DNA from 3 places in the Ureibacillus chungkukjangi genome. Region 3 is predicted to be linked to each of the others. Evidence: a T-box and tRNA genes for the amino acid it is inferred to sense, from the RefSeq annotation. Region 3 holds a T-box; the other regions hold tRNA genes.
What was found. The T-box of region 3 lies ahead of ileS (isoleucine--tRNA ligase). A T-box ahead of a tRNA ligase gene usually reads a tRNA of that ligase, here a tRNA-Ile.
Positions count from the first base shown of each region.

Region 1 (10,508 bases), 1.7 Mb from region 3:
GATGAAGCATAACTTATCAGTGAACCCTGAGCGATTTGCAGGACTTGCTACGCGAGTGTTCAATGTAAATCCAGAAGGGAAAACAACAGAAGAGGTCGCTATAGAAGGAATTGATCGATTAAGCAAGTTTTGGACTTCCATTGGAGCACCTAGTCGCTTAGCTGACTATGATATCGATAATTCAAAATTAGACGTCCTTGTTGAAAAATCAATGGTAAATGGTCCGTTTGGAAGATTTAAAAAATTACAGGCTGAGGATGTAAGAACTATCTTAGAGATGTCCCTATAAAATAAGAAACAAACCCTTGTGATATAATTTCACAAGGGTTTGTAGCGTTTATGAATTATTTGGTTTGTTTACTTCATCATTAAGTATTTTTTTATCTTTTGTAGAATGCTTCCACTCAGTCTTTCCGTCTTCTTCATCGAAGGAAAGCGTAACCTTTGTTACATTCTTTTGACTCATAATTAGTTCTATTAAGTGATCGCGCACATCATCTAAATAGGCAAGGGATTGATTAGGGTCTGTTTCAGCAACAAGCTCAACGTGTAAAAACTCGCCTTCTTTAACTACCTCTAATCTTCTGATATCTGTTACATGTGGATCCTCCATAACTAAATTTCCGATATGAACATGCATTTCTTCATCTGTCTCACCGATTGCCCCTCGAGCGTTATCAAGGAATACTCGACCAACTACATAGAACATCATAAACCCGATAATCATTGATACTAAGCCTTCAAGAGCATAGAAACCTGTAAAGTATGCTACAACAATAGCTAATAATGCAAGAATATTACCGCTTGTTGCAACTAAATCCTCCATCCAAACTAATTTTGTTGCGGGTTTAGCACGTTTTAAATAGGCAACTGATTTTGGGATTGACATAATACCTGCTTTTTCTTTACCTGCCTCATGTAGAACTTCTTTTGCTGCTTTATGGAGCACAAAGGATTCTAGAAGAAAGCCGATAAGTAAAACACCTATTGCAATTAAAATACCTTCAGAATGTTCAACTGGATGACGAAAATGGTGCCAGCCTTCTTTTACTGTTTCATAAGATAGAATCCCTACTATTAATACTGCACCTAAGCAAACTAGGTTGACTACTCGACCAAAACCGTTTGGAAATCGTTTAGTCGGTGTTTTTTTTGATAGAGCTGAACCTATAAATACAAAGAATTGGTTAGCAGAATCTCCGAGTGAGTGCATCATTTCAGCAAACATGGCTACATTTCCAGTAAAGAAAAAGGCTGCCCCTTTGAGGAGACCCAAAAATAAGTTTACACATGCAGCAATTAGTGATGGTTTATTTCCTTCTTTTAATAATTTGAATAGTCCTCCCATAATTACCTCCATTAACCTAAGCTTTCGAGCTCGATTTTTTGTACATACGGTAGTGTGTGCAATGTACGGTAAATTGATATAGTATCTTTCTTAAATAATGCAGAAAACCTTATATCAACTTCAAATAATGCATTGTCAGCTGTAACGTGAACGTCTCTTATGCGAATATTATCAATATGCATTTCATTTTCTCGCATAAATGTAAGCAGATTTTGAATGTTTTCTTCATCCTTTAAAAGTGCTTTTAGGACAAGCTCCTTCATGCGAATTCTTTTTGGACCGATTTTCAATAAGAAAGGAGCAATTAATTCAATCCCCACTACAACAATAACAACAGTGATAAAAGCTTCAATATAAAAACCTGCACCAACAGCTATCCCTATTCCAGCAGCACCCCAAATCATGGCTGCAGTGGTTAAACCCGTTATACTATCATTACCTTTTCTTAAAATGACACCAGCACCTAAAAAACCGATCCCACTGACAATTTGAGCAGCTAGACGAAGGGGATCCATTGTAATATTAATATCATCCCTTGAAGGTGTAGTATACGCAGCTTCAATTGAAATAATTGTTAACAAACAGCTAAAGGTTGCGATAACTAAACTTGTCTTTAACCCAACTGGTTTCTTTTTTAATTCCCTTTCAATACCGATTATTAAACTTAAAGTGGCTGCAATCACTAGTTTAACTATAATTTCATACGAAAGAGTTTCGTTTAATATTGTGATGTCCATTTTTTCTCCCCCTTTTTTCTTGTTGATTAAAATGGTTATAAATGAAAGAATATGAAGTGGATTCCTATTTTATTAATATAAGATTTGAGGTTTAAAATATGTTGAAGCCAAAAATACATCCATTCATACCTATTATTATTGGTGTTATTTCTATTTCGTTATCAGCTATTTTTGTTAAGCTAGCACAGGCAGATTCAGGTGTTATTGCATTCTATCGATTATTATTCTCGGTATTAATCATGAGTCCTTTATTCTTTTATAAGCACACTCAAGAATTAAAAGATTTAACAAAGAGGGATTGGATTTTTTCATCTATAGCAGGAATTTTCCTAGCATTTCACTTTATACTATGGTTCGAATCTTTAAGATACACTTCGGTGGCTAGCTCTACAGTACTAGTTACCCTACAACCGCTCTTTGCATTCATCGGAACCTACTTTTTCTTTAAAGAAAAATTCTCGGTGAAGACTATTCTTTCTGGAGTCATTGCGATAATGGGGAGTGTTTTAATAAGCTGGGGAGACTTCAAAGTGAGCGGAAGTGCGTTATATGGTGATTTACTCGCATTAATTGCCTGTGCTTTAATTACAGCATATTTATTATTTGGGCAAGATGTTCGAAAACGTGTATCCTTAATTACCTATACTATGGTTGTTTATTCGAGCAGTACGATTTGTTTATTCTTTTATGTGCTTATTAAAGGGGAATCATTTGGGCCATACTCATCAATGACGTGGTTATGGTTTTTATTGCTAGCGATAATTCCTAATCTATTAGGACATACCTTATTTAATTGGGCTGTGAAATGGGTAAGTACTAATGTTATTTCAATAGCAGTTTTATTTGAACCAATAGGAGCAGCGATTCTAGCTTATTTTGTTTTTGCAGAGAAATTAGTTGCTACTCAGATTATTGGAGGTATTATTGTTATAGTTGGTATTTTACTCTTTGTAGTTGATATTAGAGTTATTAAAAAGTTTTTTAGAAAAATACTTGATTAGTAAAAATAGATGTAGTATATTATTACTTGTCCTTAACGACAGATACTTTTTAAATAGTATTTTAAAATAGTGTTTGACTTCAAGTTGAGGATGAGTTATGATATTAAAGTCGCTGTTAAAACATGATGATTAATACTTGACGCAACTTAGTTGTGGTGTTAGGATATAAAGGTCGCTGTAAAACAACTGTGATTATGAACCTTGAAAACTGAACAACAAAACGTTAATGAACATAGTTTCTTCTATTAATTTAGAGAAACAAAAATTTTGGACATCAAAATTGATGCCAGCACAAAATTTGAGCTTTATCAAATTTTCTCTTTTATGGAGAGTTTGATCCTGGCTCAGGACGAACGCTGGCGGCGTGCCTAATACATGCAAGTCGAGCGGACTTTAGAAAAGCTTGCTTTTCTAAAGTTAGCGGCGGACGGGTGAGTAACACGTGGGCAACCTGCCCTATAGTTGGGGATAACTCCGGGAAACCGGGGCTAATACCGAATAATACATTCCTTCTCCTGTTGGAATGTTGAAAGATGGTTTACGCTATCGCTATAGGATGGGCCCGCGGCGCATTAGCTAGTTGGTGAGGTAACGGCTCACCAAGGCGACGATGCGTAGCCGACCTGAGAGGGTGATCGGCCACACTGGGACTGAGACACGGCCCAGACTCCTACGGGAGGCAGCAGTAGGGAATCTTCCACAATGGGCGAAAGCCTGATGGAGCAACGCCGCGTGAGTGAAGAAGGTTTTCGGATCGTAAAACTCTGTTGTAAGGGAAGAACAAGTACAGTAGTAACTGGCTGTACCTTGACGGTACCTTATTAGAAAGCCACGGCTAACTACGTGCCAGCAGCCGCGGTAATACGTAGGTGGCAAGCGTTGTCCGGAATTATTGGGCGTAAAGCGCGCGCAGGTGGTCCTTTAAGTCTGATGTGAAAGCCCACGGCTCAACCGTGGAGGGTCATTGGAAACTGGGGGACTTGAGTGCAGAAGAGGAAAGTGGAATTCCAAGTGTAGCGGTGAAATGCGTAGAGATTTGGAGGAACACCAGTGGCGAAGGCGACTTTCTGGTCTGTAACTGACACTGAGGCGCGAAAGCGTGGGGAGCAAACAGGATTAGATACCCTGGTAGTCCACGCCGTAAACGATGAGTGCTAAGTGTTAGGGGGTTTCCGCCCCTTAGTGCTGCAGCTAACGCATTAAGCACTCCGCCTGGGGAGTACGGTCGCAAGACTGAAACTCAAAGGAATTGACGGGGGCCCGCACAAGCGGTGGAGCATGTGGTTTAATTCGAAGCAACGCGAAGAACCTTACCAGGTCTTGACATCCCATTGACCGCTATGGAGACATAGCTTTCCCTTCGGGGACAGTGGTGACAGGTGGTGCATGGTTGTCGTCAGCTCGTGTCGTGAGATGTTGGGTTAAGTCCCGCAACGAGCGCAACCCTTGTTCTTAGTTGCCATCATTTAGTTGGGCACTCTAAGGAGACTGCCGGTGACAAACCGGAGGAAGGTGGGGATGACGTCAAATCATCATGCCCCTTATGACCTGGGCTACACACGTGCTACAATGGACGGTACAAACGGTTGCCAACCCGCGAGGGGGAGCTAATCCGATAAAACCGTTCTCAGTTCGGATTGTAGGCTGCAACTCGCCTACATGAAGCCGGAATCGCTAGTAATCGCGGATCAGCATGCCGCGGTGAATACGTTCCCGGGCCTTGTACACACCGCCCGTCACACCACGAGAGTTTGTAACACCCGAAGCCGGTGGGGTAACCCTTTTGGGAGCCAGCCGTCGAAGGTGGGACAGATGATTGGGGTGAAGTCGTAACAAGGTAGCCGTATCGGAAGGTGCGGCTGGATCACCTCCTTTCTAAGGATTATTAACGGAATGGTTGACCTTCCGAGGTCAAACCAACATTAACGTTTTGTGTTCAGTTTTGAAGGTTCAGTAATGAAACTTCAAAATGTGCTCCTGCCGCGAAGAATAAGCAAAGAGGTAACTCAAAGCTATCGTCGCAAATCTGCACGGAGTAATATCACTGATGTTTAATCACGATGTGATTGAAGTCAGCTGATTTGTTCTTTGAAAACTGGATAAAACGACATTGAAAGCAACAAAATTCAAGTAATTGATTGTGTAGTTCTTAAGTCTTTTCTTTTTAAGAAAAGCAGTAACTTTTAATCGAGGGTTTCAAGACACGAGTTAGACAAGGAAACAAGCGAGCGAACACCGCAGTGTACTTTAGTACATGAGGATGTGAGTGAGTGCAGTTGACACAGTATAACGATGTGGATTGGAAGCCGAACTAGGTTAAGTTATTAAGGGCGCACGGTGGATGCCTTGGCACTAGGAGCCGAAGAAGGACGGCACTAACACCGATATGCTTCGGGGAGCTGTAAGTGAGCTTTGATCCGGAGATTTCCGAATGGGGGAACCCACTGTTCGTAATGGAACAGTATCTTGACGTGAATACATAGCGTCTTGAAGGCAGACCCAGGGAACTGAAACATCTAAGTACCTGGAGGAAGAGAAAGAAATTATTCGATTCCCTGAGTAGCGGCGAGCGAAACGGGAAGAGCCCAAACCAAGAGGCTTGCCTCTTGGGGTTGTAGGACACTCAACATAAGAGTTACAAAGGAATGAGTTAGACGAAGCGACCTGGAAAGGTCCGCCGTAGCGGGTAAAAGCCCCGTAGTCGAAAGTTCATTCTCTCTTGAGTGTATCCTGAGTACGGCGGAACACGTGAAATTCCGTCGGAATCCGGGAGGACCATCTCCCAAGGCTAAATACTACCTAGTGACCGATAGTGAACCAGTACCGTGAGGGAAAGGTGAAAAGCACCCCGGAAGGGGAGTGAAATAGATCCTGAAACCGTGTGCCTACAAGTAGTTAGAGCCCGTTAATGGGTGATAGCGTGCCTTTTGTAGAATGAACCGGCGAGTTACGATTACGTGCAAGGTTAAGCTGAGAAGGCGGAGCCGTAGCGAAAGCGAGTCTGAATAGGGCGAATGAGTACGTGGTCGTAGACCCGAAACCAGGTGATCTACCCATGTCCAGGGTGAAGGTGAGGTAACACTCACTGGAGGCCCGAACCCACGCACGTTGAAAAGTGCGGGGATGAGGTGTGGGTAGCGGAGAAATTCCAATCGAACCTGGAGATAGCTGGTTCTCTCCGAAATAGCTTTAGGGCTAGCCTCGTGATTGAGAATACTGGAGGTAGAGCACTGTTTGGACTAGGGGGGCATCTCGCTTTACCGAATTCAGACAAACTCCGAATGCCAGATATTTATACACGGGAGTCAGACTGCGAGTGATAAGATCCGTAGTCAAAAGGGAAACAGCCCAGACCACCAGCTAAGGTCCCAAAGTAATCGTTAAGTGGAAAAGGATGTGGCGTTGCTTAGACAACCAGGATGTTGGCTTAGAAGCAGCCATCATTTAAAGAGTGCGTAATAGCTCACTGGTCGAGTGACGCTGCGCCGAAAATGTATCGGGGCTAAACGATTCACCGAAGCTGTGGATGGAACATCTTAGATGTTCCGTGGTAGGAGAGCGTTCTAAGTGCGTTGAAGTCAGACCGGAAGGACTGGTGGAGCGCTTAGAAGTGAGAATGCCGGTATGAGTAGCGAAAGATGGGTGAGAATCCCATCCACCGTATGACTAAGGTTTCCTGAGGAAGGCTCGTCCGCTCAGGGTTAGTCGGGACCTAAGTCGAGGCCGATAGGCGTAGACGATGGACAACAGGTTGATATTCCTGTACCACCTCCCCGCCGTTTGAGTAATGGGGGGACGCAGTAGGATAAGATAAGCGTACCGTTGGTTGAGTACGCCCAAGCAGTAAGGCGTGGAAGTAGGCAAATCCGCTTCCTGTAACGTTGAGCTGTGATGGGGAGCTCTTATGAGCGAAGTATCTGATTTCACGCTGCCAAGAAAAGCCTCTAGCGAGGCGGGAGGTGCCCGTACCGCAAACCGACACAGGTAGTCGAGGAGAGAATCCTAAGGTGTGCGAGAGAACTCTCGTTAAGGAACTCGGCAAAATGACCCCGTAACTTCGGGAGAAGGGGTGCTCTCAGCAATGAGAGCCGCAGTGAATAGGCCCAGGCGACTGTTTAGCAAAAACACAGGTCTCTGCAAAACCGTAAGGTGACGTATAGGGGCTGACGCCTGCCCGGTGCTGGAAGGTTAAGAGGAGGGGTTAGCGCAAGCGAAGCTCTGAATTGAAGCCCCAGTAAACGGCGGCCGTAACTATAACGGTCCTAAGGTAGCGAAATTCCTTGTCGGGTAAGTTCCGACCCGCACGAAAGGCGTAACGATCTGGGCACTGTCTCAACGAGAGACTCGGTGAAATTATAGTACCTGTGAAGATGCAGGTTACCCGCGACAGGACGGAAAGACCCCGTGGAGCTTTACTGTAGCCTGATATTGAATTTTGGTACAACTTGTACAGGATAGGTAGGAGCCAGAGAACTCGGAGCGCCAGCTTCGAGGGAGGCGTCGGTGGGATACTACCCTGGTTGTATTGAAATTCTAACCCATGCCCCTTAGCGGGGCAGGAGACAGTGTCAGGTGGACAGTTTGACTGGGGCGGTCGCCTCCTAAAAGGTAACGGAGGCGCCCAAAGGTTCCCTCAGAATGGTTGGAAATCATTCGTAGAGTGTAAAGGCACAAGGGAGCTTGACTGCGAGACCTACAAGTCGAGCAGGGTCGAAAGACGGGCTTAGTGATCCGGTGGTTCCGCATGGAAGGGCCATCGCTCAACGGATAAAAGCTACCCCGGGGATAACAGGCTTATCTCCCCCAAGAGTCCACATCGACGGGGAGGTTTGGCACCTCGATGTCGGCTCATCGCATCCTGGGGCTGTAGTCGGTCCCAAGGGTTGGGCTGTTCGCCCATTAAAGCGGTACGCGAGCTGGGTTCAGAACGTCGTGAGACAGTTCGGTCCCTATCCGTCGTGGGCGTAGGAAATTTGAGAGGAGCTGTCCTTAGTACGAGAGGACCGGGATGGACACACCGCTGGTGTACCAGTTGTCTTGCCAAAGGCATCGCTGGGTAGCTATGTGTGGACGGGATAAGTGCTGAAAGCATCTAAGCATGAAGCCCCCCTCAAGATGAGATTTCCCATTACGCAAGTAAGTAAGATCCCTCAAAGACGATGAGGTAGATAGGTTCGAGGTGGAAGTGTGGTGACACATGGAGCTGACGAATACTAATCGATCGAGGACTTAACCAAAATCTTGAATGCAATCAATGTCTTTATCCAGTTTTGAGAGAACAATGTTCTTTATTTATTATTACCCAGGAGGATTAGCTCAGCTGGGAGAGCACCTGCCTTACAAGCAGGGGGTCGGCGGTTCGAGCCCGTCATCCTCCACCATAAATGCCGGTGTAGCTCAGTTGGTAGAGCAACTGACTTGTAATCAGTAGGTCGAGGGTTCGACTCCTTTCGCCGGCACCATTTTTTAGAGCCATTAGCTCAGTGGTAGAGCATCTGACTTTTAATCAGAGGGTCGAAGGTTCAAGTCCTTCATGGCTCACCAGTTTTATTTATACTTAAATGCGGGTGTGGCGGAATTGGCAGACGCACTAGACTTAGGATCTAGCGCCGCAAGGCGTGGGGGTTCGACTCCCTTCACCCGCACCATTTAAGTTTTAAAGATTACAAGAATATTTATTATGCACATGCGGAAGTAGTTCAGTGGTAGAACACCACCTTGCCAAGGTGGGGGTCGCGAGTTCGAACCTCGTCTTCCGCTCCAAATGTGCCGGGGTGGCGGAACTGGCAGACGCACAGGACTTAAAATCCTGCGGTAGGTGACTACCGTACCGGTTCGATTCCGGTCCTCGGCACCATTATTATGCGCCCGTAGCTCAATTGGATAGAGCGTCTGACTACGGATCAGAAGGTTGTGGGTTCGACTCCTGCCGGGCGCGCCAATACAATACATACGAGAAGTAGCTCAGCTTGGTAGAGCACTTGGTTTGGGACCAAGGGGTCGCAGGTTCGAATCCTGTCTTCTCGACCATGCAACACTAATGAAAATTCCTTTTATGGGGCCTTAGCTCAGCTGGGAGAGCGCCTGCCTTGCACGCAGGAGGTCAGCGGTTCGATCCCGCTAGGCTCCACCAATTTTTTAAATATATATATCCTGGCGGCGTAGCTCAGCTGGCTAGAGCGTACGGTTCATACCCGTGAGGTCGGGGGTTCGATCCCCTCTGCCGCCATCTTGAAGGACCTTTAGCTCAGTTGGTTAGAGCAGACGGCTCATAACCGTCCGGTCGCAGGTTCGAGTCCTGCAAGGTCCACCATAGGAGATATAATATACGGAGGCATACCCAAGTCTGGCTGAAGGGATCGGTCTTGAAAACCGACAGGCGGGTTACACCGCGCGTGGGTTCGAATCCTACTGCCTCCGCCATTTTTTAAAATATAAATAATATTATCGCGGGGTGGAGCAGTGGTAGCTCGTCGGGCTCATAACCCGAAGGTCGCAGGTTCAAATCCTGTCCCCGCAACCAAATGGTCCCGTGGTGTAGCGGTTAACATGCCTGCCTGTCACGCAGGAGATCGCCGGTTCGATCCCGGTCGGGACCGCCATTTAAATCAAATTAGGTTAGATGGGTCAGTAGCTCAGTTGGTAGAGCATTAGATTGAAGCTCTAAGTGTCGGCGGTTCGATTCCGTCCTGACCCACCATTTTTTGCGGGTGTAGTTTAATGGTAAAACCTCAGCCTTCCAAGCTGATGTCGTGAGTTCGATTCTCATCACCCGCTCCAAGTATGGGCCTATAGCTCAGCTGGTTAGAGCGCACGCCTGATAAGCGTGAGGTCGATGGTTCGAGTCCATTTAGGCCCACCATACAAGAATATTCCGAAGTAGCTCAGTGGTAGAGCAACCGGCTGTTAACCGGTTGGTCGTAGGTTCGAGTCCTACCTTCGGAGCCATATGGGGAAGTACTCAAGTGGCTGAAGAGGCGCCCCTGCTAAGGGTGTAGGTCGGGCAACCGGCGCGAGGGTTCAAATCCCTCCTTCTCCGCCATATCAGTTAGGCCCGTTGGTCAAGTGGTTAAGACACCGCCCTTTCACGGCGGTAACACGGGTTCGAATCCCGTACGGGTCATATAAAAATATTTTTTTATAAAAAGGCTTGAAATAATATACATTTATGGTATTATAAATCTTGTCTTAATTAAATGTACTTTATTAAATTAAGTAAAGTCATTCATAGTCTAGTGATGATGGCAAAGAGGTCACACCCGTTCCCATACCGAACACGGAAGTTAAGCTCTTTAGCGCCGATGGTAGTTGGGGGATTCCCCCTGTGAGAGTAGGACGTCGCTAGGCATATTACCCAGGAGGATTAGCTCAGCTGGGAGAGCACCTGCCTTACAAGCAGGGGGTCGGCGGTTCGAGCCCGTC
Region 1 is NZ_CP085009.1:2,838,794-2,849,301, reverse strand. It holds gene LG296_RS14190 (iron-containing alcohol dehydrogenase) at 1-289, shown strand, start outside; gene LG296_RS14185 (cation diffusion facilitator family transporter) at 338-1,348, opposite strand; gene LG296_RS14180 (MgtC/SapB family protein) at 1,360-2,085, opposite strand; gene LG296_RS14175 (DMT family transporter) at 2,184-3,086, shown strand; rRNA gene LG296_RS14170 (16S ribosomal RNA) at 3,408-4,961, shown strand; rRNA gene LG296_RS14165 (23S ribosomal RNA) at 5,401-8,323, shown strand; tRNA gene LG296_RS14160 (tRNA-Val) at 8,392-8,467, shown strand; tRNA gene LG296_RS14155 (tRNA-Thr) at 8,473-8,548, shown strand; tRNA gene LG296_RS14150 (tRNA-Lys) at 8,556-8,630, shown strand; tRNA gene LG296_RS14145 (tRNA-Leu) at 8,650-8,734, shown strand; tRNA gene LG296_RS14140 (tRNA-Gly) at 8,775-8,849, shown strand; tRNA gene LG296_RS14135 (tRNA-Leu) at 8,855-8,943, shown strand; tRNA gene LG296_RS14130 (tRNA-Arg) at 8,951-9,027, shown strand; tRNA gene LG296_RS14125 (tRNA-Pro) at 9,040-9,116, shown strand; tRNA gene LG296_RS14120 (tRNA-Ala) at 9,144-9,219, shown strand; tRNA gene LG296_RS14115 (tRNA-Met) at 9,242-9,315, shown strand; tRNA gene LG296_RS14110 (tRNA-Ile) at 9,323-9,399, shown strand; tRNA gene LG296_RS14105 (tRNA-Ser) at 9,417-9,509, shown strand; tRNA gene LG296_RS14100 (tRNA-Met) at 9,535-9,609, shown strand; tRNA gene LG296_RS14095 (tRNA-Asp) at 9,613-9,688, shown strand; tRNA gene LG296_RS14090 (tRNA-Phe) at 9,711-9,786, shown strand; tRNA gene LG296_RS14085 (tRNA-Gly) at 9,793-9,866, shown strand; tRNA gene LG296_RS14080 (tRNA-Ile) at 9,872-9,948, shown strand; tRNA gene LG296_RS14075 (tRNA-Asn) at 9,960-10,034, shown strand; tRNA gene LG296_RS14070 (tRNA-Ser) at 10,038-10,128, shown strand; tRNA gene LG296_RS14065 (tRNA-Glu) at 10,138-10,209, shown strand; rRNA gene rrf (5S ribosomal RNA) at 10,318-10,433, shown strand; tRNA gene LG296_RS14055 (tRNA-Val) at 10,444-10,508, shown strand, end outside.
Region 1: it encodes a tRNA-Ile, which carries the amino acid that the T-box ahead of ileS (isoleucine--tRNA ligase) is inferred to sense. The anticodon was not compared.

Region 2 (10,508 bases), 1.6 Mb from region 3:
GAGGTTTCTCTGTTTTCTGTGCTCATTCATTCTAGATGGAAAGCCAAGGGCTAATCTCTCTTAATTGTTCAGTCCTTCCGACTGGTTCTAGACCCAATCGTACTATGACCTCTGCTGACTTCTGATGATTCAGCTACTTGTCACCAAGTAGGTTATGAAGGGTACTTCATGTTTCCATCAGACCTCCCCGGGTAAGCACATGCACTTTCACACCATCTATCCGCCTCATTTACTAGGTATGACCTTCGACAGAAAGGACTTTGTTTTGTCTTGCAAACTCATCCAGTCGTAACTAGCCTTGTATGAGATTCGTGTTCCTCGGACCGGTGTTTTGCCTCCAGCTTCCTTCAGATTCCGCGTCGCCACGGACACCCTTGCTCTTGGCTAACCTCTACTTCTGTCTTCGGGGTTCGGGACTTACACCCTATAGTTCATGCGCATGCCGGGCGCACAAGAAAAAAGCAAGAGAAGTCTTTTCTTCTCTTGCTTTAATTTACCCATATTAGTATAAATAATTCTTCTTAAATCAAGGGAATCTTGGGAATTGACCGAAATCAGGCTTACGTTTTTCTTTAAATGCATCGCGACCTTCTTTTGCTTCGTCTGAAGTATAGTAAAGAAGTGTTGCATCACCTGCAAGCTGTTGAATACCTGCTAAGCCATCAGAGTCAGCATTGAATGCTGCTTTTAAGAAGCGTAAAGCCATTGGTGATAATTCAAGGATTTCCTCACACCATTTAACTGTTTCGTCTTCTAATTGCTCTAAAGGAACAACTGTATTAACTAATCCCATATCAAGTGCTTCTTGTGCATTATATTGACGACATAAGAACCAGATTTCACGTGCTTTTTTATGACCTACGATACGAGCTAAATAGCCTGCACCATAACCGCCATCAAATGAACCTACACGTGGACCTGTTTGTCCAAAGCGAGCGTTTTCTGCAGCGATTGTTAGGTCACATACGATATGTAAAACGTGACCTCCACCGATAGCATACCCTGCTACCATTGCAACAACTGGCTTTGGAATTTTACGGATTAAAGTTTGCAGGTCAAGCACATTTAAACGTGGGATATTGTCGTCTCCAACATAACCACCATGTCCACGAACTTTTTGATCTCCACCTGAGCAGAATGCAAGCTCGCCTTCACCAGTTAAGATGATAACGCCTACTCGCTCATCATCACGTGCACGAGAAAATGCATCGATTAATTCTGCTGTTGTTTTTGGACGGAATGCATTACGAACTTCCGGACGATTAATCGTAATTTTAGCAATACCGTTATACAATTCATACTTAATATCTTCGTAAGTATGTAAACTTGTCCATTCACGAGTCATTTTTTTACCCCCTATATTATTTCTTTTCTAATGCTTCCAAGATTAGCGTTTGCTAATCCTTTTAATTGAAGGAATGTACCTTTTTGTACGGAATTAATAATGACGTACTTAGGTTAGCTTTCTTTAATCTTTATAGCATCCTTTACTATTGTAGCAAATTGTTCAGGATTTTCCACATGAATCGCATGACCAGCCTGTTTAACTGTCACATTCTGTGCATTTTGTAAAAGCGCTTGCATTTCTTCAGCAATTTTACAAAACTTTTCATCCAATTCACCGGTAATTAATGTAACAGGCATCTTTAGTTCCTCTAGCCTTGACCAAAGAGAGCTTTGAGCGCCTGTTCCCATCCCTCTTAAGCTATTTGCTAAACCTATCTCGGATTGGGATAGTCGTTCTTCTCTAATCGCTTGTTGAGCGTTTAAGGAGAGCTTTTTTTGTGTAGCAAATAAAGGGATGTTCTCCCATTTGTCTACAAATGCTTCTAACCCGTTCGCTTCAATTATAGCAGCAAGACCTTCATCTGATGAGCGTCTTATAGCTCGTTCCTGAGCACTCTTTAAACCAGGAGAGGCACTTTCCAACAGGAGATGCGATATCTCCCTAGGGAAAGCTGTAGCATAAGCTAACGCAACCCTTCCTCCCATTGAATAGCCAAGTAATATGAAATGATGAAGCTTAAGCTGTTGAAAAATTTCATTTAGCTGAAGTAGTTGCTCATCCATTGTATAGGCTGCGATATCCTTTGGTGAATCTGTTTGCCCATGCCCAACTAGGTCAATTGCCACCACACGATAATCAGATAAGGATTGTGCTACAGTGTTCCAGGTTGAAACGCTCCCTGTAAACCCATGAAGCATAACGATAGTCTGCTCTAAATGCTCGTTCCAGATTCGAATATTTACTGTAACACCGCGTACCTTGAGTTTCATTGCTCTAGCTCTCCATGAATACGTTGCCAAAGATTCCTATGGCTAATGACATTTTCCTGGCGATTAGTAAAAATCTCAATTAAGCGTAATGGGTTATTTTGCGGCTCTAATAATTTATCTATTTCATGAAAATCTTTAATCTGTATATATTCCATTTCATACATCTTGGCAACATCCGCGAATTGGAGTGCTGTTGGCGTACCAAATAAGTCCTCATAGTATTCCTTAACTGTAGATTGAGCTAAATAGGAGAAGATTCCGCCACCGTCGTTATTAAACACGATGATGTTGATTTTACATGGCTGATATCGTGTGGCAATTAAGGCATTTACATCATGCAATAAGGCCAAGTCTCCTATTAATAAATACATATCTCTATTTTTCCTAGCTTGGCTAAAGCCGATTGCAGTGGACATAACACCATCAATCCCGTTTGCTCCACGATTTGCAAAAACTTGGATATCCTTATCTGTAGGAACTAAGAAAGTATCAATATCACGAATCGGCATACTGCTACTTACAAAAAGATCACTACCGCTTGGTAAGTTTTCGATTAAATAGCGAACAGCTGCCCCTTCATCGTGTTCAAGTGTGGGATATGAAAGAATATGCTTAACTGCAATTTCCTCACTTTTACGCCATTGCAATAAATATTCTCCGCTAAATTCTGAAGTATCTATATTTAACTCACTAATCCACTCACCAATTGTCCCGTGGATAAAATGTGTTGATACAGCGGCTGAATCACGAAACATTGGGTCTTCATCAATAACAATATAATTTGTTGGAAGAGTTTCAATTAAGAAATTCGTTAAAAATTTCGAAACAGGCTGAGCCCCAAAACGAATGACTGTATCTGCAACCACCTGTTGTTTAAATGATGTGTTTTTCAATAATGCATCATATGTAGAAATGAGATACTGTTCACAATCCTCTGGAATATTTGCTCTTAAATTTGATAGACTCTCAACTAGGACTGGCCATTTCACTTTACGAATAAATGACCACATTAGCTTTAAATCAGTACCAAGAGCAAGTTCACCTACAATTATAAACCCTCTTTTTGTTTGGTTAATAATAGCTGTTAAATCGTCCTTTGCTGCTTGCGAAGGCATGATTTGACCGACATAACTATTTCTAAATGTTGGTGCTTCCAGCTCCTCCTGAAAATCTATTAATAATGGCTCTCGAAACGGCACATTAAAATGAACTGGTCCCAATGGTGCAGAAGTGGCAATACTAACCCCTCTAGCTATATGGCGTTCCACATAGGGCAAAGTTACATTTGCTTCATCTGGAATCGGGAACTCTGCACTCCATTTCACTCGCTCGCCATATAAGGAAATTTGATTTATCGCTTGTGGAGCCCCTACCTCACGCAGCTCATGTGGGCGATCCGCAGTAATGATTATCAATGGTACTCGCGCATATTTTGCTTCTACAATTGCAGGGTAATAATTAGCTGCAGCAGTTCCTGAAGTACATAAAAGAACTACTGGCTTCGCTTTAGCCTTTGCAATACCAAGAGCAAAATAAGCTGCTGAGCGTTCATCTACCTGTCTATAGATCGATAAGCTTTTAGTTGAAGCAAACGCATAGGCAAGAGGCGTTGAACGAGAACCTGGACTAATAACCACATCCTCAACTCCATTTTGCATTAATGCTACAACCATCTTATATACATAGCTTGTTAATATTTCACGGTCATTCATGCAATTGTCCTCCTAAAGCACGTAACATTGGTCGGAACTTTACTAATGTCTCTTCATATTCTGAAATTGGCTCCGAATCTGCAACGATACCGCCTCCAGCATATAAATAAGCTTTGTTATCCTTTAATGCTGCTGAACGAATAGCTACTGCAAACTCACCATTTCCCTCTGCATCAATCCACCCAAGAGGTGCTGCATATAATCCACGGTTCATGTATTCATTTTGACGTATTACAGCCATCGCTTCCTGCCGTGGTACGCCACCTAAAGCCGGTGTTGGATGTAGAAGTTTTACAAGCTGCAGGATAGTTGCATCTGGTGAAAGCTTCCCTTCAACTGGCGTATACAAGTGTTGAATATCGCGAATCTTTAATAGCTTCGGACGCTTTGGCACCTTGTATTGAATGCAATTTTTTTCAAAAGTATTAGCAATCATTTCAACAACATATTGATGCTCACCTAAATTTTTCGCGTCATTTAATAAGCTCTCGCCAAGTAGCTGATCTTCTTCTGCCGTTTTCCCACGTTTAATGGACCCAGCAACACATGAAGAATAGGCTTGTCCATTCTCCACCTTTACTAATCGTTCAGGAGACGCTCCAAAGAATAGAAGATCCTCATGCTCTAAGCCAAATAAATAGCTTTCTGGTTGCTCATTTACTACATGGGACAATACTTGTGGTGAGCTTATTGTATCCTGAAACTCCATTTCTAAAGAACGAGCAATTACAACCTTCTTTGCCTCATTTGCTTTAATAAGGTTTGTAACAGTTGAAATTGTTTGTAGATATTCGTCTTTAAATGGCTCACGATAATTTGTCATAAGCGGTTTACTATAGGTTTTCAGCTCTTTAACTTGTGCAGCGTGAATTAACTGGTCTCGTTCTTTTCGCAGCTGCTCAAATTCTTTAAGACTATTGTGTTGATCTGTTATTAAATGAATGCTGATGTAAGCCTTATCATTACGTATTACTAATTGATATGTAGCTACTGAAAAAAAGCTTTGTGGAAAACGGTCCCACTCTCCATTTTTGTCATTCTTCGGATCAAAGGTAAACCCGCCAAATAAGATTGGCTGTGGTTCAGTTTCTTCTTTTACTATATTTTTAGTTAGCTCTTTCCATTGCTTTTCAATTTGATCAAAGCGCTCATCGCCACTATTATTTTCAATTTTATAAGCATGTCCAAGGCCAACTAATGTGAATGTTTTCTCACGATTTTGCCAAAAAAAGCGTTGTCCTTTATATTGTGATTCACCAGCAGCATAGAAAGCTAATGCCGATAATCTACTTACTTCTATTGTTTCAATATAGAAGGATAATTTTGAATTAATTGTTTCCACTTCTACTTCAGTGGTATGTAACCACTTCTGATGCATCGAATTTCCCTCCATCAAAGGCAGTATTGCCTAGAAAACTTGAGCCATTTTATTTATGAAAAATTTGATTTATTCCTACTAAAAATAGCAGGAAATAAACCTTTCTAATAGCTCATGTGTATTGTTGTCGAATTTACGTTATCTATTCTATCATATCACTTTTTTTACATATACAATATTGATATTGTTTCCTCATTCAATTTTATCTGTTAAGACTGAGTAATCTTGCCAATTAAAAAAAGCGCAGAGAATTTAACTCTAGCGCTAATTAATTTTTAAGGCATATTTCTGGAAACCTCTATTTGCCATAATTGATACCTCTTCATAGGTAAACCTTTTTAGTAAGGCTTTTATAAAGTTTTCATACTCTCCAGCGTTTGCTAACTTTTCAATAGAAAGACCCATCCCATCAAAATCAGATCCAAAGCCAATATGCTGGACTCCCACTAAGGAAGCGATATGCTCTACATGCTTCACTAAATATTCGATAGTTGTACTTTCTTTTCCACTTTCAATAAATGGAGGATAAAATACAACATGCATTCTTCCGCCATGTTTTACTAATTCTTTAATTTGGATATCCGTTAGATTTCTCGGATGATTGCAAATGGCTCTTGCATTACTATGACTAGCGACAAGCTTTTTAGCTAAAGGTAATAATTCAAAGAAACCTTGCTCATTTAAATGAGATACATCAATTATAATATTACGATCATTTAGTAATTGAACAACTTTTCTACCAAAAGGCTTTAATCCCTTTGAAGGATCCTCAGAAGCACCGTAGGCAACTCCATTCTCATGATTCCAGGTTAAACCAACTAATTTCACACCTGCATTTAAAATATGCTCAAGCTTCAATAAGTCTTCACCAATACAATCACAGCCTTCTAAGCTTAAAATTGCTCCAATTTGTCCATCTTCAAGCTGATTTAATTGTTCCCATTCAGTGATGTGTACCATTTCTGGCTCTGCTAAAACTTTTGTATGAAAAGCTTCAATTTGTCGAGCTGCTGCTAAGAACTTCTCGTTGTCAGGAAGATTCGAATGAACAAAGATTGCAAATACCTGTACCTTTACATTTCCTGCTTTTAATTTTTCAAGGCTTGCACTTAGTCTAGCATCATTTTGGAAATTCACATTTTCAAGTCGAGTTAATTTCTCCAATACATCACAATGCAAATCAATAATATTCATGTATCCCCCACCAATTCAATATAACTATATTGTATAGGAAATGGTGGCATAAATTCCATATATCTAGATGAAAACTTTTTCTTTATTGGAATTGATCACGGATGGTTGTTTCTTGGTTATTTTGATGGATAACCTCTTGTGGTACATCCTGTGGACTATCCGATGAAGGAAACTCCCCTGAACCGTCTTCAAAGTCAACAGTTTTTAATGATTTTTGTGAAAGTTCATTCATAATTTCCTCTTCAACTGGTCGTGTTTCCATATCGACCTTCTCTTGACTATGTTCAACACAAGTTAATGTTGTTGGAATAGCCTCAAGTCGATCAAAAGGAATTTCTTGATGGCAAACTTTACATTCACCGTAAGTCCCCTCTTCCATTGCATTTAGGGCTGCTTCAATTTTGTCGATACTTTCTTGTTTAAAATCATCCATCGCATATTCTGTTAGCTGTATAGTTAAATCTGATGCAATGTCACCAGGATGATTATCATAATTTGATAACTCCGTGCTTTCGATATCATCATGCGTTTCAAGACCTTCTTTTAAATCTCTCAATTCCTCTAATAATGTATTTTTTAATTGCTGCATATCGGATTGTTTCATATTGTTGTCCTCCTTTTTCCTATAATTAAGCTTTCCTTTATTTAACTTTTTAAACATAGTAAAATTTGTACAACGTGTAAAAACAGTATTGAATAGGGAAGGTTAAATGGTTAGTTAAATCATGCATAAATTGTGTACTATCTATTTCGACATTGGTGTTAAATAGGTTTTACGAAAAGTGAATGATTATCCGAGATATCGAGATACTTAGAACAAATCAGATTTATAAATAAGGCTCTGTATATTTAATTGTTGTTAATAATTTGGGAAGCCTGGATTTATCTGGGCTTCCCACTTTTGGTATAGTAAGAGAAATATGGATATACAACAATAAGACATATACACGATTAAATTCGTTATAGTGAATACACCCCAAACACAAATATAGTTGTATTAATCATTTGAACCATCTGTATAAAATAACGCTTAAAAACTGTTCACAATAAAAGGCACGAAACGTTTTTAAATTAACGTTCGTGCCTTTTTTAACTGTCCCTCAAAATTTTATTTGCAACTTTATTTTGAATGATTATGTATATCTTATAAACCTTTAATGAACTAAAATATCTTCAATTTAAATACTCTCCTTCAACTTTGCACCTAAGTGTTGAAGTTCAATTCCAATTAAAGCACTTTATTGCTTGAACTAAATTTAACGCGTCCCTTTAAATTTAGTTGGATTTTTCACATAGCTTTCAATTATATATCCACATTCCGTACAAATAATATGTTCAACGGCTACTCCTATAATTGTACTATAACTATGCACCGCTCCATATCCACTTTGCTTACCCTTACCTAATTCTTTTCCACCGCATTTCGGACATTCAGTTACTTTTGCAGGTTGATTCATTCGAAAACCTCCACTTTTAATTAACATAATTTCAATTAATTTACATTATAAATCATAACTTATCTAATAACTAATGACAAATATCTAAAATTGATGTTTGGGAACTTTATTTCGTTTTAACACTGTAAGTCCACATAATCTGGCGAAAGCCGTCATAATCAAATAAGTATTACATATTAAATTTCGATAACCTTAAACTTCGATAGGTTTCTGTCATTTTAAAAATAAATGATGTCAACAGAAATTCTTTGATATTATGTTTTGTACTTTCATTACTATGACTATCCACAAATAAAAAACCAAGCAAGGTAATTATCGAGGTAATTAGAAGCTACCCCTTTAAAACGATGTATCCAATGTTTTAAACGTGAATGAAGTTCATTTACATTTTGGATATAATGTAAACCTTTGATAACGTGTTTTCCATCGTCTGATTTAATACGGTAGTGTTCTATCCCTTTTTCATTCATTGGCATACTTTTCATAGGCTCTCCAAGCATCTGTTACAAATACATTATTAGGTGTTATTTTCGAACCTATTATATGCGATAATTTATCAATATGTTTTAATAAATGTCTAAACGATTTACACATCATTGAACCCTCCAATAAGAATATTTGTTCTCATTATAACCATTCATATGAAAGGTATCAATTTTCAACATCATCCTTTAACAGAGCGATAAATAAAAAAAGTCCTAAAGGTTTGTTAATCAAACCTTTAGGACTTTTTTCTTTAAATTATGACCCGTACGGGATTCGAACCCGTGTTACCGCCGTGAAAGGGCGGTGTCTTAACCACTTGACCAACGGGCCTAACTGATATGGCGGAGAAGGAGGGATTTGAACCCTCGCGCCGGTTGCCCGACCTACACCCTTAGCAGGGGCGCCTCTTCAGCCACTTGAGTACTTCCCCATATGGCTCCGAAGGTAGGACTCGAACCTACGACCAACCGGTTAACAGCCGGTTGCTCTACCACTGAGCTACTTCGGAATATTCTTGTATGGTGGGCCTAAATGGACTCGAACCATCGACCTCACGCTTATCAGGCGTGCGCTCTAACCAGCTGAGCTATAGGCCCATACTTGGAGCGGGTGATGAGAATCGAACTCACGACATCAGCTTGGAAGGCTGAGGTTTTACCATTAAACTACACCCGCAAAAAATGGTGGGTCAGGACGGAATCGAACCGCCGACACTTAGAGCTTCAATCTAATGCTCTACCAACTGAGCTACTGACCCATCTAACCTAATTTGATTTAAATGGCGGTCCCGACCGGGATCGAACCGGCGATCTCCTGCGTGACAGGCAGGCATGTTAACCGCTACACCACGGGACCATTTGGTTGCGGGGACAGGATTTGAACCTGCGACCTTCGGGTTATGAGCCCGACGAGCTACCACTGCTCCACCCCGCGATAATATTATTTATATTTTAAAAAATGGCGGAGGCAGTAGGATTCGAACCCACGCGCGGTGTAACCCGCCTGTCGGTTTTCAAGACCGATCCCTTCAGCCAGACTTGGGTATGCCTCCGTATATTATATCTCCTATGGTGGACCTTGCAGGACTCGAACCTGCGACCGGACGGTTATGAGCCGTCTGCTCTAACCAACTGAGCTAAAGGTCCTTCAAGATGGCGGCAGAGGGGATCGAACCCCCGACCTCACGGGTATGAACCGTACGCTCTAGCCAGCTGAGCTACGCCGCCAGGATATATATATTTAAAAAATTGGTGGAGCCTAGCGGGATCGAACCGCTGACCTCCTGCGTGCAAGGCAGGCGCTCTCCCAGCTGAGCTAAGGCCCCATAAAAGGAATTTTCATTAGTGTTGCATGGTCGAGAAGACAGGATTCGAACCTGCGACCCCTTGGTCCCAAACCAAGTGCTCTACCAAGCTGAGCTACTTCTCGTATGTATTGTATTGGCGCGCCCGGCAGGAGTCGAACCCACAACCTTCTGATCCGTAGTCAGACGCTCTATCCAATTGAGCTACGGGCGCATAATAATGGTGCCGAGGACCGGAATCGAACCGGTACGGTAGTCACCTACCGCAGGATTTTAAGTCCTGTGCGTCTGCCAGTTCCGCCACCCCGGCACATTTGGAGCGGAAGACGAGGTTCGAACTCGCGACCCCCACCTTGGCAAGGTGGTGTTCTACCACTGAACTACTTCCGCATGTGCATAATAAATATTCTTGTAATCTTTAAAACTTAAATGGTGCGGGTGAAGGGAGTCGAACCCCCACGCCTTGCGGCGCTAGATCCTAAGTCTAGTGCGTCTGCCAATTCCGCCACACCCGCATTTAAGTATAAATAAAACTGGTGAGCCATGAAGGACTTGAACCTTCGACCCTCTGATTAAAAGTCAGATGCTCTACCACTGAGCTAATGGCTCTAAAAAATGGTGCCGGCGAAAGGAGTCGAACCCTCGACCTACTGATTACAAGTCAGTTGCTCTACCAACTGAGCTACACCGGCATTCTATGG
Region 2 is NZ_CP085009.1:2,828,278-2,838,785, forward strand. It holds gene menB (1,4-dihydroxy-2-naphthoyl-CoA synthase) at 527-1,345, opposite strand; gene menH (2-succinyl-6-hydroxy-2,4-cyclohexadiene-1-carboxylate synthase) at 1,459-2,277, opposite strand; gene menD (2-succinyl-5-enolpyruvyl-6-hydroxy-3-cyclohexene-1-carboxylic-acid synthase) at 2,274-3,989, opposite strand; gene LG296_RS13935 (isochorismate synthase MenF) at 3,982-5,367, opposite strand; gene LG296_RS13940 (dipeptidase) at 5,632-6,561, opposite strand; gene LG296_RS13945 (TraR/DksA C4-type zinc finger protein) at 6,644-7,165, opposite strand; gene LG296_RS13950 (transcription initiation factor TFIIIB) at 7,818-8,018, opposite strand; partial or broken gene LG296_RS13955 (IS1595 family transposase) at 8,188-8,573, opposite strand; tRNA gene LG296_RS13960 (tRNA-Glu) at 8,763-8,834, opposite strand; tRNA gene LG296_RS13965 (tRNA-Ser) at 8,844-8,934, opposite strand; tRNA gene LG296_RS13970 (tRNA-Asn) at 8,938-9,012, opposite strand; tRNA gene LG296_RS13975 (tRNA-Ile) at 9,024-9,100, opposite strand; tRNA gene LG296_RS13980 (tRNA-Gly) at 9,106-9,179, opposite strand; tRNA gene LG296_RS13985 (tRNA-Phe) at 9,186-9,261, opposite strand; tRNA gene LG296_RS13990 (tRNA-Asp) at 9,284-9,359, opposite strand; tRNA gene LG296_RS13995 (tRNA-Met) at 9,363-9,437, opposite strand; tRNA gene LG296_RS14000 (tRNA-Ser) at 9,463-9,555, opposite strand; tRNA gene LG296_RS14005 (tRNA-Ile) at 9,573-9,649, opposite strand; tRNA gene LG296_RS14010 (tRNA-Met) at 9,657-9,730, opposite strand; tRNA gene LG296_RS14015 (tRNA-Ala) at 9,753-9,828, opposite strand; tRNA gene LG296_RS14020 (tRNA-Pro) at 9,856-9,932, opposite strand; tRNA gene LG296_RS14025 (tRNA-Arg) at 9,945-10,021, opposite strand; tRNA gene LG296_RS14030 (tRNA-Leu) at 10,029-10,117, opposite strand; tRNA gene LG296_RS14035 (tRNA-Gly) at 10,123-10,197, opposite strand; tRNA gene LG296_RS14040 (tRNA-Leu) at 10,238-10,322, opposite strand; tRNA gene LG296_RS14045 (tRNA-Lys) at 10,342-10,416, opposite strand; tRNA gene LG296_RS14050 (tRNA-Thr) at 10,424-10,499, opposite strand; tRNA gene LG296_RS14055 (tRNA-Val) at 10,506-10,508, opposite strand, start outside.
Region 2: it encodes a tRNA-Ile, which carries the amino acid that the T-box ahead of ileS (isoleucine--tRNA ligase) is inferred to sense. The anticodon was not compared.

Region 3 (10,508 bases):
ACAACTGCCTGTCTTTGGCGGTCTTTGGGATCACGTCCGATTGGGGCATCTACTGTCCCTTTGTCATGAGCAATATGTCCATGCACTAGAGCGGTATATTTACGAGTTACTGTTTTATTTACAAGTTGTTCCACAAGTGATTGGTGGGCTTGATCATTTTTAGCAACCATTAATAAACCTGATGTATCTTTGTCGATTCGGTGTACAATACCAGGTCGTAAAATGCCGTTAATGCCTGATAAATCTTTGCAATGGTGCATTAAGCCATTTACTAATGTGCCTGTTAAGTGGCCTGGTGCCGGATGGACAACCATGCCTTTAGGTTTATTTACAACAAGTACATCCTTGTCTTCATAAATAATTTCTAAATCTAAATTCTCTGGAATAACTTCTAGTGCTTCAGGATCTGGCACGTCCACTTCAATGACATCGCCTTCTTTTACCTTGTATTTTGGTTTAATATCTTCACCATTTACTTTCACAATTCCATTTGTAATCCATGTGGAAATTTGTGATCTTGACCATTCTGCTTCAATTGTTGACAGCGCTTTGTCAATACGCTCTCCTGCATTTTCTTGTTCGATTGTAATTGTGACTAGTGTCATCATTTCACCTTTTTCTTTTCATTCCGTTCTTCTCTAAGCATTACTAAAATAAGCATGATAACTGATATTGTTAAAGCTGCATCAGCAATATTAAAAATTGGGAAGTCATAATTAATAATTGGGATTAGTACATCTGCAAAATCGACTACTTCTCCTCTGAAAATTCGATCGATAAAATTACCTAAAGCCCCACCAAGTAAAACCATTAAACTGATTCCAAAAGCTGGCTTTCCTTTTGCTTCTTTATGGAAGTAATAAATAATACCTGCAATAACGATTAAGGTTACAATGGTGAATATCCACATTTGCCCTTGTAGCATTCCCCAAGCAGCACCACGATTACGATGAGAAAGAAGCCCAAACCATGGATCCCAAATTACGATACGGTCTCCAAGCTCCATATTTTTAACTACTAACCATTTCGTCCACTGATCTAATATTATAACGATTGCAGCGATACCATAGTATTTATACACAGTATTCCCCCATTTGCCATTATCTTTACCTTTTTTCAATTTCAAATTAACCATGGCAAAGATTAAATTTAATATATACTGTTATCCTAACACTTAAACGGTGTCAGTAGGTACTAAACATCATTTTTTTGTGTCACTATAAAACAACCGCCCCCGAAAACGAGAGCGGTTATTTATCTGCGCGTCGTAATAAGACTTAATTTTTTTTGTGATGGAGGTAAAGTTCTGGATATCCTGTTAGTTTTGGCATTTTTTGCGCCAATTAGTGTCGAATGTCCGCCACTTTTACGAATATATCCGCCAACTACAAAAAATTAATCTTAAACGTAATGTTTTTCTACTACATCCGCACAACGGCTACATAAAGTAGGATGTGCTTCGTTTTGACCTACAGTTTCGGAGTAAGACCAGCATCGCTCACATTTTTCTCCGCCTGCTTTTTCAACTACGATTGAAGTTTTCTCTAAAACTAGAGCATTTTCAGGTGCATTTTCTTTCCCTGCTACTACTTCAAGCTGAGAAATGATACAGCTTTGAGCAAAGTTAACCGCTGTATCATTTAAAAGTGCAGTAACCTCTTCATTTGCGAAGATAGTTAATTTAGCCTCTAATGATTTACCGATTGTTTTTGCATTACGAGCTTCTTCTAGTGCTTTTAGTACTTCGTCACGTACAGTAATTACCTTTTCCCATTTCGCACGTAGCTCAGAGAAATTACTATGCTCGTCAACTTCAGGGAAGTCTGTTAATTGAACAGAAGCTTCTTCTTCGTTTAAGTAAGACCATAATTCATCCGTTGTATGTGGCAGGATTGGTGTTAACACTTTTAATAGTGTTTGAAGCGTATCATACATTACTGTTTGCATTGCACGACGATCATGGTTCTCTTTACCTTCGATATATACAACATCTTTTGCCACATCTAAATAGAATGCTGATAATTCAACTGCAACAAAGTTGTTAATAGTGTGGTAAACAGATGCAAATTCATAACGATCATAAGCAGCACGTACAGCTTTTAAAACATCCTGCAAACGCATGTACATGTATTGATCCATTTCACGTAAATCATCGTAAGCTACGCGGTCTTCTTTAGGATTGAAGTCAGAAACATTCCCGTGTAAGAAACGAAGTGTGTTACGGATTTTACGATATACTTCAGAAATTTGTTTTAACATATCCATTGAAATACGTACATCCGCAGTATAATCCACTGACGCTACCCATAAACGAAGGATATCTGCACCATATTGATTCATTACTTTTTCAGGAATGATAACATTTCCTAAGGATTTACTCATTTTACGACCATCGCCATCTAATACGAAGCCATGCGTTAATAGGCCTTTGTATGGTGCATACCCATTAATGGCAACAGATGTAATTAATGAAGAGTTGAACCATCCTCGGTGTTGGTCAGAGCCTTCTAAGTAAAGATCAGCTGGATATTTCATGCCGCGCTCAACAAGTACACCTTGGTGTGATGAACCTGAGTCGAACCATACGTCCATGATGTCATTTTCTTTAGAGAACTTCCCGTTAGGACTACCTGGGTGTGTAAAGCCTTCTGGAAGTAAGTCTTTTGCTTCCCATTGGAACCAAATGTTTGAACCGTGCTCACGGAACAGCTTCGATACATGAGCAATTGTTTCAGGTGTAATAATTTCTTCACCGTTTTCAGTATAGAATACTGGAATTGGAACTCCCCATGCACGTTGACGAGAAATACACCAATCTCCACGGTCACGAAGCATATTATAAAGTCGTGTTTCTCCCCAAGCTGGCGTGAAAGTCGTACTTTCAACCGCATTTAATAGCTCGTCACGGAATGCTTCTACTGAACAGAACCATTGTGGTGTAGCACGGTAAATAACCGGTTTTTTTGTACGCCAGTCATGTGGGTATGAGTGAGAGAAGAAGGATAGCTTTTCTAAAGCACCAGCCTCTTTTAACTTTTCAGTAACCACTTTATTTGCATCGTTATAGAACAAACCTTCAAAACCAGGTGCTTCATTTGTATAGCAGCCTTGATCATTGATTGGGCTTAGTACCTCTAATCCATAGCGTTTACCAACTTGGAAGTCATCTTCACCATGACCCGGAGCCGTGTGAACACATCCTGTACCAGCATCAGTAGTAACATGATCCCCAACCATAATTAATGAATCTCGGTCATATAATGGGTGTTTTGCAACTACGTATTCAAGCTCTTGCCCTTTTACTTCTTGAACAACCTCTGCATTTTCCCACTCTAGTGTTTGTGAAACTGTTTCTAATAAATCCTTTGCAATGATAAATTTGTTACCATTTACAGCCACTACTACGTAAGTAATTTCAGGGTTTAAGGAAATCCCTAAGTTTGCAGGAATAGTCCATGGTGTCGTTGTCCAAATGATGAATTTTGCATCCTCAGGAACAACACCCTTTGCATCCTTAATACCGAAGCTTACATAAATTGAAGGAGATTTAATATCTTGATATTCGATTTCTGCTTCTGCAAGAGCTGATTCTGAAGAAGGAGACCAATAAACTGGTTTTAAACCTTTATAGATATAGCCTTTTTCAGCCATTTTACCGAATACTTCGATTTGACGTGATTCAAATTCGGGCTTTAATGTGATGTAAGGATTTTCCCAATCGCCACGAACACCTAAACGTCTGAATTGTGATTTTTGGTTTTCAACTTGCTCATAGGCATATTTTTCACATAGCTCACGGAACTCGGCCACTGTCATTTCTTTACGTTTAACACCTTTGTTTGTAAGAGCTTGCTCGATTGGTAAACCGTGTGTATCCCAACCTGGTACATAAGGTACATGGTAGCCAGTCATTGAACGATGACGGTTGATCATATCTTTAATAACCTTGTTCAATGCATGCCCGATATGGATATCTCCGTTGGCATATGGAGGACCATCGTGTAGTACGAAATGCGGACGGTCTTTTGTACGTTCTAATACTTTTGCGTTGATGTCCATTTCATTCCATTTCCCTTGCATTTTTGGTTCATTTGCCGGTAAATTTCCGCGCATTGGGAAATCTGTCTTTGGCATTAATAACGTATCTTTGTACTCTACCATTTTAAGTCCTCCTAAAGTTTCAACTTCTCAAATTTAAAAATAACTAGCGCTGTTTCAATCAATAAATAAAGTGGATTCTTGGATCTATTTCGCAGCTTTCATAGTAGGCTACATATTGTGTATTAGAAGCCTTTTCCGAATCCAATATAAATGACTCAGAACTTTTTTAAAATAAAAAAAGCCTCTCATCCCTGGTAAAAGGGACGAGAAGCTATAACTCGTGGTACCACCCTAATTTGTAATCTAACACTAAGATTAGATTACCTCTTAGACACTTTAACGCTAGTGTTAACGAAATCACTTACTTACAGCACCATTTTGCGCGCTCTTTTTCAGGGATTTTGCTCTGGAGTGATTTTCTTTTTTTGAAGGTATTGTTCGAGCTTTCACCATCCTCGAATCGCTTGTGGTCACTTTCAAAAAATACTGTCTCCGTCAACGCATATTTTAAGTTATTTTTAATCTCGTTTATCAGTATATGAAACCGAATAATTTTCGTCAAGTAAATCGGATATTATAGAAGCTTGTTTAACTCTTCGCTAGTAAGCTCGATTTCATCTGTTTCTTTTCTGGCATGATTTTGGATTTCAGTAAGACCCACATTATATTCCATTAAATGATCCCAGTCATCTGTGCTTAACAAATCTAATTGAGCTTCTACTAGCATTTTGAAGCGATTACGGAATACTTTCGATTGTTTTTTCAACTCATCAATTTCAATTGCAATTTTACGAGCTTTGCCCAATGCTTCATTGACAATACGATCAGCATTCTTTTCAGCTTCTTTAATAATTAGCTTAGATTCCTGCTGAGAATTACGACGAACCTCTTCTGCTGCTTCTTGAGCTACAACGATAGATTTTTGTAATGTTTCTTCTAGTGTATTATAATGACCCATTTGTACAGTCATTGTTTTAATCTTCTCTTCTAACTCTTTTTTCTCACGAAGGATAATTTCATAATCTTTAATAATTTGATCTAGAAATTCGTTCACTTCGTCCTCTGCATAGCCGCGGAAGCCTCTAGTAAATTCTTTATTATGTATATCAAGAGGTGATAATGGCATGGTCAACACTCCTTCTCATTTGAAATAACTAATCCTATTATACAACTCGTGTCGTCACTTGACATCAAATTTTCGTAATTTTTCACCAGAAACTACTATTTTTGCTCTAATCGTCCTACTTGCAGTCGTATTTTATCCTTTTTTGTTCTACCTTCAGTCATCATAACCTTGATTCTACCATGACCTCTAGCTGAAATTACATCGCCTTCTTGAACCTCAAAGGAAGTATCCTCTCTAACGGTCCAATTCACTTTTACTTTTCCAGCCTTAATAAGACTTTGAGACTTTTGTCTAGATATATTCACTACTGTTGCAACTATCACATCTAACCTCATAGAAGATACGGTATAGGTATTGTCAAACCATTCTTCCTTTACGGTGATTAATTGATCGGTAGTTTTTACATATTCTAGCTTTACTTTCGATTTCCCGATTGAAGTTAGGTTCGCTAAAATATAGTCCTGTACTTCCCCTACTGCTGCAAATTGGATAGTGTCTCCTTCTATTCTTATATCTCCAAATTTACTGCGTTCAATACCAAGGGATAGTAGAGCCCCTAAGACATCCGGATGTTTTAACTGCACAAATTTGGATGGGTAGTTAATAGAGAAAAAGGAGATTTGGAAGTCCTCTGAGGATGGTTCAAAGTAACTCGGGCAAATAAATAGCCTTTGACGCTCGGCTTCCTGAAACCCTCCAAAAGTTTTTACTTGCAGATCATTATCCTGACCAATTATGGACGAAACAATAAAACGTTCTCGTGGGTCAAGGAAATCTGTTAGCTTTGGAGCGAAACGGTCCTCTACTTCCCGTTGCCAGCCAATGACTTTTTCTATAAACGTTTGTTCATCTTTTCTAAAATGCTGGATTAAATGCTCCATCTGCAAAAAGCCCCTCTTTTATAAATATTATTATTCCTATTTTTTTAAGTTTTATAGTAAAATTGAGAGTTTTTTCACATAAAATTCTTATCTAATTTTTCCTTCTAAAAAATATGGAATAAAGTCTCTTTAGCTATAGTGTTTTTCAAAATTATAAAAAAACCCCCACTTGTTTGTAGGGGCTTGTCCTATGCAATCAGGCTAAAGATATTAAGAAAAACAATTTTTATGCCTCGTTCGATAAAGCTTAATAATAAGATACCGATGATTGGCGAAAAATCGATCATACCGATTGGTGGAATGAACTTTCTAAAGATGCCTAAATAAGGCTCACATGCTTTTGCTAATAAACGGCCAAATCCAGATTGTTGTACTGCCGGAACCCAGGACATTAAGATGTAAATGATTAGCATAAACGAATAAATCGAGAATGCAATTGTGATTACTCTTAGGATTGATTCTAATAACATATAAATTGATGACCCTCTCTAAATTAAATTCCCCTTAATAGCTAGGAGTAAACCTTTACCAAAGCTAGTTGATTGTTCTTTTATGTACTTTAATATCAGAGGGAAACTCCATTCCTGGTGAAGGAATGAAGCTAGTATTCCTCAGAAAAATAATTAGAGATTTCACCAGATACCTCTACATTTTCTGGTGTACATAAGAATATATCGGTACCGATTCTTTGAATATCTCCACCTAAAGCATACACTGTTCCACTTAAGAAATCGATAATTCGAATACCAGATTCACGATCAATTCTTTGTAAATTGACAATAATAGCACGTTTATTCTTTAAATGCTCGGAAATATCCTGTGCTTCTGCATACACACGTGGTTCGATAATGACCACTTTAGAATTTTTCAGCGCGTTTGCAGCTTGTAGACTTACAACATTACGTGGTGGCTGCGCTGTAGTTGCTTCAACCTCCACTACTTTTCTTTCCTTTTTCGCGCGCGACTTTGCTACCGGTTGCTCTTTTGGAAGATTCACTGGGCTTTGAGCTTGCACTTGTGCTGCTGCTTCCTCTTCTTCCTCTAAGTAAAAGAAATTTTTGATTTTGTTTTTCATGCTCATCTAGTATCCCTCTTTTCTATCCAACAAGAGCTGTTCCAATTCTTACAAAGGTTGCACCCTCTTCTACTGCAATTTCGTAGTCATTTGACATACCCATTGAAAGCTCTTCGCAAGGTGCAAACGGTAAGTTAAGCTTAACAACTTCCTGTTGTAGATTTTTTAATTCACGAAATACGTTTCGAATTATTTCTTTCTCTCCTGTATTTGGAGCCATTGTCATTAAGCCTACGATACGAATATGTTCAAATTGTGCTAGACTTTCGATAAAAGGTATTACTTCATCTCTGTTAAGTCCGTGCTTTGACTCTTCTCCTGATACATTTGCTTGCACAAAACAATTAATCGTTTTTTGTGCTCTTTTATTAATTTCTTCAGCTAAGCTAAAACGGTCTAAAGAATGGAGATAGTCAATTTCATTTATTACTTGTTTTACTTTTCTTGACTGCAAGGAGCCAATGTAATGCCATTTTGCTTGATTATTAATTTCGCTTTTTTTAGCCAATAATCCTTCTGGTCTGTTTTCACCAAGATGAATTAGCCCAGCTTCAACCGCTTCAAAAGCTCTTTCGGTAGTGACCTGTTTTGTTACAGCAATTACGGTCACATCCTGCTTTTTTTCAGAACGATTTTTTGCCTGTTTTATTTTTTCATTTATGAATTGTAAGTTTTCTGTAATCTTTGCCAATTTAAACCCAACTTTACATCATTAGTTTCTTTTATTGTATCAATCTACATGCTACTTTTCAATGCATTGCTACTTCTATCAGACAAGTTCTCTAACTAAAATTACATCTTTTCCTACTACGAGCACATCGCTAATCAGCACTTTTCTCACTTGTTCGTCGCTTTGCATAAAGGACATAAACTTTTTGGGTTCCGAAACTAAAAAAGCTACAATGTCACCTGACTTTTCATCCACCTCGGCGTCAATAATATACCCAATAAAACGACCACTACCAGCCTCAATAATTTCCTTTTGCTGCACATCAGAAAAACGCAAATCCGATCTCCCTTCGTGTACATATTCACATATACCACTCTTTAATAACACTTATGCTTGGTGAGGCTAAATATTTACTTGTTCAAAGGAATTTCTAGATTTATTGTGTCGCGTCTTACTTACTCCCAAATAAAAACGCACTTAAAAGATAAGTGCGCTGCATGTTTTATCCTAATTTATAGTCTTTTTGCATTGTCTCAATTGCATTTTTTTCTAATCGAGAAATTTGCGCCTGAGATATGCCGAGTGATTTTGCGATTTCCGTTTGAGTTTCGCCGTAATAGAATCGTTTTGATAGTATCATCTGCTGTCTTTCATCTAATTTCTGCATACTTTCTTTTACACTTACATATGCAACCCATTGTTCCTCTGATACATCATCATCTCTTAACTGATCCATAATATAAACGGCATCACCGCCATCTGAGTAAATTGGCTCTTGTAATGATAAAGGATCCTGAATTGCATCCAGTGCATACAATACATCTTCCTTTTTCATTTCAATTGCTTCTGCCAATTGTTCAATTGTCGGCTCATGTAGATTTTCTGAAATAAACGCTTCCTTGGCTTGCATTGCTTTATAAGCAATATCTCGTAAGGATCTAGATACACGTAATGCATGATGATCACGCAAATGTCTTCTAATTTCACCAATGATCATTGGTACAGCATATGTCGAAAATCGAACATTATGCTTAAGGTCAAAATGATCAATAGCTTTTAATAAACCGATACACCCTACTTGAAATAGGTCATCTGCTTGTTCGCCTCGATAGGAGAACCTACCGACAATACTTAACACAAGCCTTAAATTACAAATTACCAGTTCATCTCTTACCCATTCTTCTCCAGCTTGTAAGCGAACGAACAACTCTCTCATCTCTTCATGTTTTAGCACTGGCAAAGAAGCAGTATCTACACCACAAAGTTCTACTTTAGTACGAACCATCTTCTTTTCCTCCGAACTGTCATTTTTTTCCCCGCACTATCCTGCTGTTATGACCAAAGGAATATACAGTCAAGAAATGCATGAATTTCTATGTGCACAGACAAGGAGCATAAATGAATGCAGTTATGTCTATGAAGCACATGAGATGCACTTCAACCTTCATTAGGAATTTTTATGAAAGTTTCACATATATCTCTGAACTGTTTTTTAAGTTTGTCCGGAATAAAAAAGAATATGCACAAAATTTTCGTCCAATTTCATCCAATCGGATTCGTACTAAAGCTCTCAATATTCAATTGTATTTGTCTTAAACAAAACCTTTCTTATTATATAAATTAAGAAATTGGTTGATTTAAATGTTCACGTAAATCTAAAATTATTTTCTTTTCTAAACGTGAAATATAGGATTGTGAAATTCCTAAATGGTCTGCCACTTCTTTTTGTGTCATTTCTTGCTTCCCATTTAAACCAAAACGACACTCCATAATATATCTTTCACGTTCACTCAAGCCGTTAATCGCTTGGAACATATGCTGACGTTCTATCTTCTTCTCAACATCATTCATAATAATTTGTTCTTCTGTACCAAGAATGTCTGAAAGAAGTAATTCATTTCCATCTGGATCTGAATTTAAAGGCTCGTCTAACGAAACCTCACCCTTCATACGGCTTGTCTTTCTCAAATGCATTAAAATTTCATTTTCAATACATCTGGAAGCGTAAGTTGCTAATTTAATATTTTTTTCTGTATTAAAGGTCTCAATGGCTTTTATCAAGCCAATGGAACCTATGCTAATTAGATCCTCAATAGGTGTACCAGTGTTATCAAAACGTCTTGCAATGTACACAACAAGACGAAGATTTCTCTCAATTAGTGTATCTCTTGCTCTTAAGTCACCATTCATAAAGGCTTCAATAACTGTCGTCTCTTCTTCTCTAGTCAATGGTACTGGCAATGAATCGTGCCCTCCTATATAGTACGTTCCCTTTAGTCGAAACTTACTCCAAATTTTTCTAAATAAGTCAATAATTTTATTAAACAATCATTTTCCCCCTTTATGCGTAAATTTGATTAAGTGACCCTCCAATAGCTAAAACCTGTTTAGCTTTTGTTAGGTGAGCTGATTTGGCGCATGTGGACTTACCTCTCCTACACTTCTTCATTTTACTTATCATCTAGGAAGGAGATTTTAGTACCCTATTATGCGGGTTGAATACACCTGGAGCACCTTGTCCAAATTTTGGTTCTAGTAGCTTCAACATTTCACAAATAGTTTTGAAAATGAAGTCGAAGCAGCTCACTGCTACCTTAAGAAAATAGCTTAAAGTGCCAAAACATGAAGAATCATTTGTGCGTCTTGTGGGTACCT
Region 3 is NZ_CP085009.1:1,184,112-1,194,619, reverse strand. It holds gene LG296_RS05905 (RluA family pseudouridine synthase) at 1-605, opposite strand, end outside; gene lspA (signal peptidase II) at 605-1,081, opposite strand; gene ileS (isoleucine--tRNA ligase) at 1,402-4,161, opposite strand; T-box leader at 4,358-4,609, opposite strand; gene LG296_RS05890 (DivIVA domain-containing protein) at 4,676-5,227, opposite strand; gene LG296_RS05885 (RNA-binding protein) at 5,323-6,108, opposite strand; gene LG296_RS05880 (YggT family protein) at 6,297-6,578, opposite strand; gene LG296_RS05875 (cell division protein SepF) at 6,710-7,189, opposite strand; gene LG296_RS05870 (YggS family pyridoxal phosphate-dependent enzyme) at 7,206-7,874, opposite strand; gene LG296_RS05865 (PRC-barrel domain-containing protein) at 7,953-8,189, opposite strand; gene sigG (RNA polymerase sporulation sigma factor SigG) at 8,356-9,138, opposite strand; gene sigE (RNA polymerase sporulation sigma factor SigE) at 9,474-10,181, opposite strand; gene LG296_RS05850 (sigma-E processing peptidase SpoIIGA) at 10,461-10,508, opposite strand, start outside.